2 regions of the Streptomyces sp. NPDC048636 genome follow, and region 2 is predicted to be linked to the other one. Evidence: riboswitches for the same ligand, from Rfam matches in the RefSeq annotation. Region 2 holds a riboswitch; the other holds the start of a gene.
What was found. Region 2 has a riboswitch for FMN ahead of AB0C66_RS20980 (3,4-dihydroxy-2-butanone-4-phosphate synthase). Riboswitches for the same ligand answer to the same signal wherever they lie in the genome.
Positions count from the first base shown of each region.

Region 1: it holds a riboswitch for FMN, as region 2 does, so the genes downstream of both, ribD (bifunctional diaminohydroxyphosphoribosylaminopyrimidine deaminase/5-amino-6-(5-phosphoribosylamino)uracil reductase RibD) here and AB0C66_RS20980 (3,4-dihydroxy-2-butanone-4-phosphate synthase) in region 2, are expected to answer to the same signal.

Region 1 is NZ_JBEZHR010000015.1:159,117-166,111, forward strand. Features, by position in the region: gene AB0C66_RS30450 (PH domain-containing protein) at 24-479, opposite strand; gene hisG (ATP phosphoribosyltransferase) at 533-1,381, opposite strand; gene AB0C66_RS30460 (phosphoribosyl-ATP diphosphatase) at 1,473-1,745, opposite strand; gene ribH (6,7-dimethyl-8-ribityllumazine synthase) at 1,782-2,267, opposite strand; gene AB0C66_RS30470 (bifunctional 3,4-dihydroxy-2-butanone-4-phosphate synthase/GTP cyclohydrolase II) at 2,385-3,758, opposite strand; gene AB0C66_RS30475 (riboflavin synthase) at 3,839-4,504, opposite strand; gene ribD (bifunctional diaminohydroxyphosphoribosylaminopyrimidine deaminase/5-amino-6-(5-phosphoribosylamino)uracil reductase RibD) at 4,506-5,585, opposite strand; FMN riboswitch at 5,771-5,901, opposite strand; gene AB0C66_RS30485 (MFS transporter) at 6,098-6,995, shown strand, end outside.
Region 2 is NZ_JBEZHR010000007.1:190,813-197,807, reverse strand. Features, by position in the region: gene AB0C66_RS20990 (PhoX family phosphatase) at 1-1,869, shown strand, start outside; gene AB0C66_RS20985 (LysR family transcriptional regulator) at 2,239-3,288, shown strand; FMN riboswitch at 3,415-3,545, shown strand; gene AB0C66_RS20980 (3,4-dihydroxy-2-butanone-4-phosphate synthase) at 3,696-4,349, shown strand; gene AB0C66_RS20975 (ATP-dependent DNA ligase) at 4,401-5,948, opposite strand; gene AB0C66_RS20970 (SpoIIE family protein phosphatase) at 6,028-6,995, shown strand, end outside.

The DNA.
Region 1 (6,995 bases), on a different contig from region 2:
CGGACCGGCCGCGAACGCCAGGATCAGGCCGATTCACCGCCCGTGCCGTGCCGCTCGGCCAGGGCCCGCAGCGCCCGCGCGTCATGGATGGCCCGCTCCTTGGCGATGCCCGGCTGGATGCCCATGGCGGGCAGGCTGGTGCCGTCCGCGAGGTCCAGGAAGACCCATGGATCGCCGGGCCGCAGATTGACCCGGAGCACCTCGGCCCACTCCAGACGGCGCTTGGTGGTGAGGTTGACCACGGTCACCCCGTCCGCGTCGGCCACCACCTTGGGGCGGCTGAGCAGCACCAGCACCCCGAAGAAGATCAGGCCGGTGATGATGAAGCTGGCCTTCTCTCCCGGGCTCAGACGCTCCAGGAGCAGACCGACCGCGGTGAGCGCGAGGACAACGGCGGTGCCGACGGTCATCAGGACCGCCCGGGTCCTGGTCGGCCGGAAGGTGACGGGCAGGGCGGGCAGGGGCGCGGCGGAGGACACGTGGGCGGTCTCTCGTGGGAGGTGGGTGGGCGGGGTGGCCGGGGTGGCCGCGGTCAGAGCCGGCAGGCGTGGATCCCGGTGGTGAGGATCGCCCGGGCACCCAGGTCGTACAGCTCGTCCATGATCCGCTGGGCGTCCTTGGACGGGACCATCGAGCGGACCGCGACCCAGCCCTCGTGGTGCAGCGGGGAGACGGTGGGCGACTCCAGACCGGGGGTGAGCGCCACGGCGCGCTCGACGTGTTCGACGCGGATGTCGTAGTCCATCATCACGTAGCGCCGGGCCACCAGGACGCCCTGCATCCGGCGGAGGAACTGCCGCACCTTGGGGTCGTCCGCGGGGGCGCCGGTACGGCGGATGACCACGGCCTCCGACTCCAGGATCGGTTCGCCGATGATCTCCAGACCGGCGTTGCGCAGGGTGGTGCCGGTCTCCACGACATCCGCGATGATCTCGGCGACCCCGAGCTGGATGGCGGTCTCGACGGCGCCGTCGAGGTGGACCACATCGGCGTCCACGCCGTGATCGGCGAGGTGCTTGGTGACCAGTCCGGCGAAGGAGGTGGCCACCGTCTTCCCGCCGAACTCGCTGACGTCCGCGGCGGTGCCGGGGAGGGTGGCGTAGCGGAAGGTGGACCCGGCGAACCCGAGCTGCATGATCTCCTCGGCCTTGGAGCCGGAGTCCAGCAGCAGATCCCTGCCGGTGATGCCGATGTCGAGGCGGCCGGAGCCGACGTACACGGCGATGTCCCGGGGGCGCAGGAAGAAGAACTCCACCTCGTTGTCGGAGTCGACGAGGACGAGCTCCCTGCGGTCCTTGCGCTGCCGGTAGCCCGCCTCATGGAGCATCGCCGACGCAGGCTCGGACAGTGAACCCTTGTTGGGGACGGCGATGCGCAGCATGGGCGTTCTTTTCCTTCGGTAGCGATCGGTGGTGCGGGAGAGCGGTGGTGCGGGAAAGGGGTGGCGTGCGGCCCGGAAACCCGGAGACGGCTCAGAGGTGAGCGTAGACGTCGTCGAGGGAGAGGCCCTTGGCGACCATCATCACCTGAAGGTGGTAGAGGAGCTGGGAGATCTCCTCGGCGGTCGCCGCGTCGCTCTCGTACTCGGCGGCCATCCACACCTCGGCGGCCTCCTCCACCACCTTCTTGCCGATGGCGTGCACACCGGACTGGAGCAGCTCGGCGGTGCGGGAGGTGGCGGGGTCGGCCGTGGCGGCCTTCTGCTGGAGCTCGGTGAAGAGCTCCTCGAACGTCTTGTTGGCCATGATGCCCGTCATCCTACTGGTGCGGGCCGACCCGGCTCAGCGCCAGGGTTCGGCGACCGAGCGCAGGGTGGTGGCGGTGGCGACGGCGGCGGTGACCGCCTCGTGGCCCTTGTCCTCGCTGGATCCGGCGATCCCGGCCCGGTCGAGCGCCTGCTCCTCGGTGTCGCAGGTCAGCACGCCGAAGCCGATGGGGACTCCGGTGTCCACGCTGACCTGGGTGAGGCCCTGGGTGACGCCTTGGCACACATACTCGAAATGCGGGGTGCCGCCGCGGATGACCACGCCCAGGGCCACGATCGCGTCGTAGCCGCGGCCCGCCAGGACCTTGGCGACCACCGGCAGCTCGAAGCTGCCGGGCACCCGCAGCACGGTGGGCTCGGAGATGCCGAGCTCGCCGAGGGCGCGCAGCGCGCCGTCGACCAGCCCGTCCATCACCTGCTCATGCCACTGGGCGGCGATGACGGCCACGCGCAGATCGCCGCAGTTCTTCACGGACAGTTCAGGGGCGCCCTTACCGCTCACGTCTCTCCTCGGTGCGTGTTGTGCCCCCGTACGGCTTCCGTACGGGTCGTGCTGAAGTCGTGCTGATGGGACTCGTCGTGCTGATGGGGCTCGGTGGTGGTGTGCTCGGGTGCGCGGCTACTGGTTGCCGCAGGCGGACACGGGTTCGGCGCGGTCGCCGTCCAGCCAGGGCAGATCGTGCCCCATCCGGTCCCGCTTGGTCCGCAGATACCGCAGATTGTGCTCGCCGGCCTGGACCGGCATCGGCTCCCTGCCGAGGACCCGCAGACCGTGGCGGACCAGGGCCGTGGTCTTCTCGGGGTTGTTGGTCATCAGCCGCAGCGAGCGCACTCCGAGATCGGCGAGGATCTCCGCGCCCGCGGCGTAGTCCCGCGCGTCGGCGGGCAGCCCCAGCTCCAGATTGGCGTCCAGGGTGTCCCGGCCCAGCTCCTGGAGCTGGTACGCGCGCAGCTTGGACAGCAGGCCGATGCCGCGCCCCTCGTGGCCGCGCAGATAGAGCACCGCACCGCGGCCCTCCGCGGCGACCCGCTCCAGCGAGGCGTGCAGCTGGGGGCCGCAGTCGCAGCGCAGCGAGTGGAAGACATCGCCGGTCAGGCATTCGGAGTGGACGCGCACCAGCACGTCCTCGCCGTCGCCGAGCTCGCCGTGGACGAGCGCGATGTGCTCGACGCCGTCGGCGGTGGAGCGGTAGCCGTACGCCTGGAAGTCGCCGAAGGCGGTGGGCAGCCGGGTCTGGGCCTCGCGCCGCACACCGGGCTCCAGCGCCTTGCGGTGGGCGATCAGGTTCTCGATGGAGATGATCGCCAGATCGTGCTTACGGGCGAACGCGACCAGGTCGGGCAGGCGCAGCATCGCGCCGTCCTCGCCCGCGATCTCGACGATCGCGGCGGCCGGGCGCAGCCCCGCCAGCCGGGCCAGGTCGACCCCGGCCTCGGTGTGGCCGTCGCGGGAGAGCACCCCGCCGGGGCGGGCGCGCAGCGGGAAGATATGGCCGGGGCGCGCGAAGTCGCCGGGGACGCTGTGCGGATCGGCCAGCAGCCGCAGGGTGGTGGCCCGGTCGGCGGCGGAGATACCGGTGCTGACGCCGTGCTCGGCGGTGGCGTCGACCGAGACGGTGAACGCGGTGCGCATGGACTCGGAGTTCTGCTCCACCATCTGGGGCAGCTCCAGCCGGTCCAGGTCGGCGCCCTCCAGGGTGGCGCAGATCAGCCCGCGGCACTCGGACATCATGAAGGCGAGGATCTCGGGGGTGACCTTCTCGGCGGCCACGATGAGGTCGCCCTCGTTCTCCCGGTCCTCGTCGTCCACGACCACCACGGGGCGGCCCGCGGCGATCTCGGCGACGGCGCGCTCGACGGAGTCCAGCGCCAGCTCGTCGGGCCACTCCCCGGCGGTGCGCGCGGCCCGCAGCGGGGCGGGGGACGGTGTCGGCTGCGCATGCGGCTGCGGCTCGGCGGTCTGCTGCGCGGTCTCCGCGTATGCCTCGCTCATGAGACTCCTTCCAAGGGCGGGCGCGCTCTCGGCCTCGCGGTGGATCGGTCCGGGCCCGGCGTCCAGCCGGTCGGCGACGGTCATGAGACGGCCTCCCCTTCGGTGGTTCCGGACGCGGGGGTGGGGCTGGGGGCGGCGCCCGGGGCGCGGTCGCCGAGCATCCGCTCGACGTACTTGGCGACCACGTCCACCTCGAGGTTGACCGGGTCGCCGGGCTGTTTGACGCCGAGGGTGGTGAGGGCGAGCGTCGTGGGGATCAGGCTCACGGTGAAGTGGTCGGAGCCCGCGTCGACCACGGTCAGGCTGATGCCGTCGACGGTGATGGAGCCCTTCTCCACGACGTAGCGGCTCAGGTCGGCGGGGAGCGAGATCTTGACGATCTCCCAGTGCTCGGAGGGTGTCCGCTCGACGATGGTGCCGGTGCCGTCGACATGCCCCTGGACGAGGTGGCCGCCGAGCCGTCCGCCCAGCGCCATGGGGCGCTCCAGGTTGACGCGGGAGCCCACGGCGAGCGCGCCGAGGCTGGACCGCTTCAGGGTCTCGGCCATCACATCGGCGCTGAACTCACCGCCCGCGGAGCCCTCTTCGCGGTCCACGACGGTGAGACAGACACCGTTGACCGCGATGGAGTCGCCGTGCTTGGCGCCGTCGGTGACGACGGGGCCGCGCACCTGGAAGCGGGAGGCGTCGCCCAGGTCCTCGATGGCGACGATCTCACCCAGCTCTTCGACAATTCCGGTGAACACTTCAGTTCTCCTCGGCGAGGGGGGCTGCGGGAACAGCGGTGACGCGCAGATCGGGCCCGAGCCGGGTGATATCGGCCGTGGTGAGGCGCAACGCCTGCGCGATGGTGGTGATTCCGGCGTCGGCGAGGGCGGCGGGGCCCGCGCCGAGCAGAACGGGCGCCAGATAGCCGACGACCTTGTCGACGGCCCCGGCGGCGAGGAACGCCCCGGCGAGCGTGGGCCCGCCCTCGAGCAGTACCGAGCGCACCGAGCGGGCGTGCAGGACGGCCAGCAGCGCGGTGATGTCGAGCCCGGCACCGGGGGTGTCCGTGGCACGCGGCAGCCGTACGGTCTCCACCCCCGGCAGATGGCCGGTGTCGGCGTCCTCGGCGACGGCGATCAGGGTGGGCGCCGTATCGTCCAGGACCCGGGCGCCGGGGGTGACGGTCGCGCGGGTGTCGACCACGACGCGCAGCGGCTGGGTCGCCCCGTCCCGGCCGCGTACGGCCAGCTGGGGGTCGTCGGCGCGGAGCGTGCCGGAGCCGACGACCACGGCGTCCGCCTCGGCGCGCAGCCGGTGCACATCGGCGCGGGACGCGGCCGAGGTGATCCAGCGGCTGGTGCCGTCGGCCGCGGCGCTGCGGCCGTCCAGGGTGGCGGCGTACTTCCACAGCACGAAGGGGCGGCCGCGGCGCGTCGAGGTCAGCCAGGCTTCGTTGACCGCCTCTGCCTCGTCGGTCAGCGGCCCGGCCGCCACGTCGATCCCGGCGGCCGCGAGGGTGGCGGCGCCGCCCCGGGCCTCGGCGGTGGGGTCGGCGACGGCGTAGCGGACGCGGGCGATCCCGGCGTCGAGGAGCGCCTGTGCGCAGGGGCCGGTGCGGCCGGTGTGGTTGCAGGGTTCGAGGGTGACCAGCGCGGTCCCGCCCCGGGCCCGCTCCCCCGCGGCGCGCAGTGCGTGGACCTCGGCATGCGGCCCACCGGCCCGCTGGTGCCAGCCCTCGCCGACGGTGCGGCCCCGTGCGTCGAGGATGACGCAGCCGACGACGGGGTTGGGGCTGGTGTGGCCGAGGCCGCGGGCTGCGAGCGCGACGGCATGACGCATGGCGTCCGCTTCGGCTGCGGCTTCGGTGGCCACCGGGTCCTCCTGCCTCTTCGGGCACGGACTCCGGGGCTGTCGAGAACGACACGAACGAACTACGGCGCCGCCAGTACACCGGGATCGGCAGACGGGCCCACACCTGTGCAGCGCGGACCGCCGATGGCGGCGCACCGGTGATGTCGCATTCGCCGCGCACTGCCTCCCATCCGGACTTTCACCGTCGGTCCAGGAATTTCACCTGGTCAACCGACCGCTGGCGGCGGACGGGTCGCGGACTGTAACCGCCGGTTCGGATTTTCACCGACCCCGGAGTGCGCTGACGTCACTGGTACGGGCCCAGTGTGCCACGACGATCAGCAGACATGGAGGCCCACCCCCTGTGGCCTCCCTCACCCGGACGGGTGGCGGTCCGGCCGGTGGACGGCTCCCGGGTGCCGGAGGCCGGGGGCCGGGGCGCGGGATAGTTTGCCCACCGGTACCAACCGAGACCAGGGGAGGGAGCGACAGCCATGAGCATGGTCCCGGTACGGCGGGCGCGGTGGGCCGTCGCCGCGGTGTTCGCGGTGCACGGCGCGGTCACCGGCAACTTCGCCACCCGCATCCCCTGGATCCAGGAGCGGTTGGACATCGGCGCGGGCCAACTCGGCCTGGCGCTCGCCTTCCCCGCGATCGGGGCGTCCTTCGCGATGCCGCTGGCGGGGCGGATCAGCCACCGCTTCGGGGCCCGCGCGGCGCTGCGCGGACTGCTGGCGCTGTGGTGTCTGTGGCTCGCGGTGCCCGCGCTGGTGCCCGGTCCGATGTGGCTGTGCGGCGCGCTGTTCGTGTTCGGCGCGACGGCCGGGATGTCCGACGTCGCGATGAACGCCCTCGGCGTGGAGATCGAGACCCGGCTGGGCCGCCCCATCATGTCCGGGCTGCACGGGATGTGGAGCGTGGGCGCGCTCATCGGCTCGGCGGCGGGCACGGTCGCGGCCCACGCGGAGGCGGACGCCCGGCTGCATCTGGCCCTCGCCGCCGGGACGCTGACGGTGCTGGGCACGATCGCCTGTCACCGGGTCCTGGACCCGCGCGGCGCGGCCGAGGAGCATCCGCCGCCGCGGTTCGCGCTGCCGCCGCGATCCGCGCTGATCATCGGCGCGGTGGGGTTCTGCGCGGTGTTCGCCGAGGGGGCCAGCCTCGACTGGTCGGCGGTCTATCTGCGGGACGTCATGGACTCCTCCCCCGGGGTCGCCGCCGCCTGCACCACGGCCTTCTCCTGCACCATGGCGGCGGCCCGGCTGGCGGGCGACGCGATGGTGGGCCGGTTCGGGGCGGTACGCACGGTACGGGTGGGCGGGGTGCTCGCCACGCTCGGCGGCCTCGGTGTCGTCACGGCGCCGCACGCGGGGCTCGCGATCGCGGGCTTCGGCCTCA
Region 2 (6,995 bases):
GCGCTCGGCGGGGCACCGCGTGCCTCGGCCGCCGGGACCGCCGCCGCGGAGCAGACCGCTTCCGCGGCCGCCAAGGGGCGGGCGGCCCGGGGCCTGCGGTTCACACCGGTCGCGCCGAACACCAAGGACGTGGTGGTCGTCACCGAGGGCCACGACCAGAACGTCGTCATCCGCTGGGGCGACCCGATCCTCCGCGGCGCGCCCGCCTTCGACGCGGACCACCAGTCGGCCAAGGCGCAGGCGCAGCAGTTCGGTTACAACAACGACTACATGGCCGTCCTCGACGTCCCGCACGAGCGGGACCGGCAGCTGCTCGTGGTCAACCACGAGTACACCGACGAGGTGCTGATGTTCGCGGGGTACGACGCGGACAACCCCACCCGCGAGCAGGCCGAGATCGGCTGGGCCGCGCACGGGATGTCCGTCGTGGTGGCGCAGGAGGACCGCCGCCTCGGCAAGCTGACCGCCGTGAACCGCCACCGCCTCAACCGCCGGATCACCGGCACCACGCCGTTCGAGGTCACCGGCCCGGCGGCGGGCGGCAAGCTGCTGCGCACCTCGGCCGATCCGACCGGTAGGCGCATCCTGGGCACGCTGAACAACTGCGGTGGCGGCATCACCCCGTGGGGCACGGTGCTGTCGGGCGAGGAGAACTTCAACCAGTACTTCGCCAACGGCGGTTCCGTCACCGACCCGACGACGGCCGCGCGCCTCAAGCGCTACGGCATCGCCGGTGCCGCCTCCGAGCGCAAGTGGGAGCGTTTCGACAAGCGCTTCGACGTGGCGCGGGAGCCCAATGAGTCCAACCGCTTCGGCTGGGTCATCGAGATCGACCCGTACGACCCGGACTCCACCCCGCGCAAGCTGACCGCGCTGGGCCGCTTCAAGCACGAGGCCGCCGAGCCCCGGCTGACCGACGACGGCCGTCCGGTGCTCTACATGGGCGACGACGAGAAGTTCGACTACTTCTACAAGTTCGTCTCGTCCAAGCGCATGATGAAGGGCTCCGGCCGCGCCGCGCGTGAGCACAACCGCACGCTGCTGGACGAGGGGACGCTGTACGTCGCCAAGTTCACCGGTGACAGCCCGGCCGCCGAGATCGACGGCAGCGGGAAGCTGCCGGAGGACGGGGAGTTCGACGGCGGCGGCCGCTGGATCCCGCTGGCGAATGGCAACACCTCGTATGTCGACGGCATGACCGCCGAGGAGGTGTACGTCTTCACGCGGATGGCCGCCGACAAGGCGGGCGGGACGAAGATGGACCGTCCCGAGGACGTCGAGCCGAGCCCGCGCACCGGCCGGGTGTACATCGCGCTGACGAACAACAGCGACCGCGGCAAGCAGGACAAGGCGCCGGCCGACGAGGCCAACCCGCGCAACGGCAACAAGCACGGCCAGATCCTGGAGCTGACCGAGCACCGCGACGATCCGGCCTCGCGCGGCTTCAGCTGGCGGCTGTTCCTGGTCTGCGGTGACCCGGAGGACCCGGCCACCTACTTCGGCGGCTTCCCGAAGGACCAGGTCAGCCCGATCTCCTGCCCGGACAACCTGACCTTCGACTCCTACGGCAACCTGTGGATCTCGACCGACGGCAACGCCCTGGGCAACCACGACGGGCTGTTCGGCGTCGCCACCGCGGGCCGCCGCCGCGGTGAGGTCAAGCAGTTCCTGACGGTGCCGAACGGTGCCGAGACCTGCGGTCCGATCGTCCAGGACCGCCGGGTTCTGGTGGCCGTGCAGCACCCGGGCGAGATGGACGGGGCGAGTGTGGAGAACCCCAAGTCCAGCTGGCCGGACGGACCGGGCAAGCTGGTCCGCCCGTCGGTGATCAGCGTATGGCGGCGTGACGGCGGCGACATCGGCGTCTGAACCGACCATTCCGCGGGTTCGGCCGCTTTCGCGCGGCGCGCGGCGAACGACCCCTGGTGTCCTCATGGGCCCGGGGGTCGTCCGGCTCCCGCGGGGTCGACCGTAGGGCGACAGGGGCGCCCGGCGTATCCGGTCCGGAATGTATTCGGGGGCATTCTTCTGCATCAGTGGCTTTCCGCCGATTCCGCCCGCCGTTCCCTTTCGCATGAATATCAATTCCGGGTATCCCATGGGGATCCGTGACTAAACTCATCAGTCCTGAAAATCAGGGGCAGAGTGAAAGCGGGGGGAATCATGTCGAGATCAGGTGCACTGGGACCGCCGGTAGCGGGCGGCCGGAACAGGCTTCTCCAGAGCCCGCTCGCCTTGATGGACACCACCATGGACCAGCTCCGTACGCTGATCGTGGTCCATGAGGCGGGAACGGCCCTGGGGGCGGCGCGGGTTCTGGGGCGGGAGCAGTCGAGTGTGCAGAAGCAGCTCGACACCATGAACCGCAACTTCCGTGAGCTGTGCGGCGAACCGCTGGTCCTCAAACAGGGGCGGGGCAAGGACGTGCTGTTCACCGGTACCGGGGAGGCGCTGGTCGACCTGGCGCGCGGCACGCTCGGCGACTGGCTGGAGGGGATCCACGAGTCACGGCGGCGGCTCGGCAGAACGCTGATGGTGGGCACCACCCGTTTCACCCTCGGCTATCTGGCGGGCGCCGGGGAGCGGGTGGCCGAGGAGTTCCGGCAGCGCGGTATCGAGCTCAAGGTCGGCCATGTCCGCACCCGCGATGTGCTGGCCAAACTGCGTGCCAAGGACGTGGATCTGGTCTGCGGCAGTGTGGTGACCAGGCCCGGTGGCGACCCTGAGCTCGACGCGTTCGACGTGATGGAGTGGCGCCGCAACGGTGTCTCGCTGCTGACCAATCTGTCCGAGGAGGAGCTGCCCGGCCCGACCGTCGAGGCCGGTGCGCTGCGCGGCCTCCCGCTGGTGATCTCGACGAGCGGGCTGATGAACGGGGTGCTGCACACCTGGTTCGGCGCCGACTACCGCGGCAGGCTGCGCATCGCCGCCGAGATCGACACCGTCAACTACGGTTTCGAGCTGCTGCGTTCGGGGCTGCTGCGCGGTTGCATGCTGGTCACCAAGGGGGTCGCGGACGCCGCGGGCGATCCGCGGGTCGCCCAGGGGCGGGAGCTGCGCGCCGTGGAGCTGGTCAATGACACCGGGCCCCGGCTGGAGGTGCTGCTCGGCGCTTTCACCCGGCGCGGTGAGCGGGCCCATTACGACGCCTCGCATCCGCTCAACCAGCTGTGGAACGCGCTGGCGCTGGAGAACGAGCGGTGGCGGCGCGAGCAGCGCTGGCCGACGGCGGGTCTGGAGCCCGATCCGTTCGAGCTGGCCAACTCCTATGATCCGAGCGAGAGTTGAGGGCCGAGGCGCTGTGCCCAAGGGTCCGGTACGGGCATGATCTTGTGTAGTCACCAACGTACGGGGTGTGAGGATTGACACTTCGTCAGAGGATTGGTGTGTGCCAAGATGCTCTCCAGCGTGAGTACGCGTGCTCCGGGGTCGGTGAAAATCCGAACCGGCGGTGACAGTCCGCGACCCGGCCGAATCCATCGGCCGGCCGATCCGGTGGAATTCCGGGACCGACGGTGACAGTCCGGATGGGAGGAGGTACGCGGCGGCACCCGTGCCGCACGGTGGCGCCCGCCGGACGGCCGGGCAGCCCGGACCGTGCGCCGCGCCGCTTCTGCCCGTTGCCCCCGGCACCGCGTCCCCGGAACCGAATCCGCGGGGAAATCCGCAGGGAGACTGACAGGAGGGCCGCACCCATGGCAGTGCTGGAGCAACCGGTCGGGACGGAACGTCTGCTGGCCGTGGAACAGGCGAGTGAGGCGTTCGCCGAGGGCGGTTTCGTGGTCGTCCTGGACGACGCGTCGCGGGGGCACCAGGGCCACCTTGTGCTCGCCGCCGAACACACCCACGAGGGCGCCCTGCGCCAGCTGCTGGACCACACCTCCGGAGTGGTGTGCGTGGCGCTGCCGCATGAGCGCGCCGCCCGGTTGGCGCTGCCGCAGATGGTGGAGGAGAACACGGCTCTCCAGTCGACCGCCTTCACCGTCTCCGTCGATCTGCTCGGGCCCACCACCACCGGTGGCTCCGCACTCGACCGCGCGCACACCATCCAGGCGCTCGCCGATCCGCGTACCACCCCCGGTCAACTGGGCCGCCCCGGCCATGTCTTCCCGGTGCGCGCGGTGCCCGGCGGGGTGCTGGAGCGGGCCGCGTACCCCGAGGCCGCCGTCGATCTGTCGCTGCTGGCGGGGCTCTCCGGCGTCACCACGATGTGCGAGGTGGTCCGCGCGGACTGGAACACCGCGGGCCACGGCGACCTCAGCCGACTGGCCGCGAGCCGCCTGATGCCGATGATCTCGGTGACCGACCTGGCCGCGTACCGGCTGGCCGCGCGGGCGCTGGGCCGCTGAGACCCGCGTCCACGCCCGTCGCCTCCCGTCGGCCTTCCCGCTCCGGCCCGCTCACTCCCCGCCGTCGCGCCGCAGCGCCAGCACCGTTTCCACGGTGTCCGCCCGGTCCGCCGGTTTGTCCTCCCGGTAGCGCAGCACCCGGGCGAACCGCAGGGTGACGCCCGCCGGATAGCGGGAGGAGCGCTGTAGCCCGTCGAAGGCGATCTCCACCACCAGCTCCGGCCGTACCCGCACCACCCATCCGTCGTCGCTGACGGCGATGGCGAGCAGTGCCTCGGTCTGCCAGGACAGCAGTGCGTCGGTGAGCCCCTTGAACGTCTTGCCGAGCATGGCGAACGTGCCGTCCGGCCGCCGTGCGCCCAGATGCAGATTGGACAGCTTTCCGGTGCGCCGGCCGTGCCCCCACTCCGCCGCCAGCACCACCAGATCGAGGGTGTGCACCGGCTTCACCTTCAGCCAGGAGGCACCGCGCCGCCCCGCGCCGTACACCGACTCCAACCCCTTGACCAGCACCCCCTCATGCCCGCGGGCCAGTACATCGGCGGCGAACTCCCGTGCCGCGCGGCGGGTTTCGGGGTCCGCGGGGTTTTCGGCCACCAGCCGCCGCACCCGCCGGGGCGCGGGTGCCACCCGGGCCAGTTCGCCGTGGCGCTCCCGGGCCGGGAGCTCCAGCAGATCGCGGTCGTCCACGGCGAGCAGATCGAAGAAGACCGGGGACAGCGGCAGCGCGGCCGAGGCCCCGGCCACATCCAGCCGGGAGCCGACCCGGGCGGAGGTCTCCTGGAACGGCCGCGGCCGCCCCTCGGCGTCCAGCGAGATCACCTCCCCGTCCAGGACCGCCCGTTCCACCGCCAGCTCCCGCGCCGCCGCGACCACCTCCGGCAGCCGGGCGGTGATCTCGTCGAGGGTGCGGGTGTAGATCCGTACCTCCTCGCCGTCCCGGTGCACCTGGACCCGGATACCGTCGAGCTTCTCCTCGACCGCGCAGGGACCGAGCCGGTCCATGGCCTCGTCGACGTCCTTGGCGCTCTGCGCGAGCATCGGCAGCACCGGCCGCCCCACCTCCAGCCGGAACCCGGCCAGCGCCTGTGGGCCGCGCCCCAGCAGGGCTTCGGCCACCGCGCCGAGGGAGCCGCCCAGCATCACCGCCCGGCGCACCTCCGCGGGCGGGGCACCGGCCGCGGCCGCGAGCCCCTCCACGGCGAGGGCGTCCAGCGCGCCCTGCCGCAGTTCCCCGCTGAGCAGCCCCCGCAGGAAGCGCTGCTCGTCCTCGGTGGCGGCGGACATCAGCTCGGCCACCAGCCGCTTGCGGGCCGCGGCCGCGCCGGTGCCCGAGACCGCGGCCACCCGGTCCAGCGCCCGGTGCACCTCCGACACCGTGAGCCGTGGCTCGGCGGCGGGCTCGTACCGCTCCCGCAGGGTGGCCCAGCCCACCCCGGTGCGGCGCTGCGGCAGCCTGCCCGAGAGGTATGTGATCACCACCGGGGCCTCGGCGGGCTCGGTGCGGCGGAACAGCCCGGCCAGCGCGGCGGTCTTCTCCGCACGCGAGGAGGTGGCCGCGACCTGCCGGGAGGTCCGCGCGACATCTGCCAGCAGCATGGGTTCAGCCTGCCCCGCCCGGCCCCCGGCCGCACCCGGGCCGGAGGGCCCGCCGAGGGGAGGGGGCGGCGGAAGCGGCATACATTGGTACGGAGGGGGGCCCGGCGGGTGCAGACACAGGGAGCGCGCCACGGGACCGCAGATCGACTACGAGGCCCTCTTCGAGGCCATCCCGACCCCGGTGCTGATCCTGGGACGTGACCTGGTCATCGTCGCGGTGAACGACGCGTATCTGCGGGACACCCAGCGCACCCGCGAGGAACTGGTCGGGATGTACGTCTTCGACGCCTTCCCCGACAACCCCGACGACCCCGAGCACAACGCCACCCGCAGTCTGGAGTCCTCGCTGTGCCGGGTGCTGCGCACCGGGGAGCGGGACACCATGGGGATGCTGAAGTACGACATCCCGGTGGTGGGCGAGGGCGGCCGGTTCGAGGAGCGGTACTGGAGCCCCATCAACACCCCCGTGCTGGACGAGGAGGGCCGGGTGGAGCTGATCATCCACCGGGTCGAGGATGTGACGGAGTTCGTCCGCGGGCGCGAGCGGGGGGCCGGGGAGCGGTCGCCGATGAGCCCGCGGGCCGAGAACATGGGTGCCGACCTCTACATCCGCGCCCGTGAGCTCCAGGAGCTGAACGAGCGGCTGCGGGAGGCCCACGCCCGGGAGCGGGAGACCGCCCTCGCGCTCCAGCGGGCGATGCTGCCCAGGAGCTCACCGGAGGAGTATCCATACGCGGCCGTGCGCTACCGCCCCGCCGTGGGCTCGCTCAATGTGTGCGGCGACTGGTACGAGCTGACCGAACTGTCCGGGGACCGGATCGCGGTCGCGGTGGGGGACGTGGTGGGACAAGGGCTCGAGGCGGCCTGTGTGATGGGGCAGCTGCGCAGTGCGCTGTCCGCCGCGACCCGGGTGGTGGACGGGCCCGCGCGCGCCCTTGAGGTGCTCGGGCTGTACGCGCGCTTCGTCGAGGGGGCGCTCGCCGCGACCGCCGTACAGGTGGTGATCGACGCGGGGGCGCACACCGTGGTGTACAGCTGCGCGGGCCA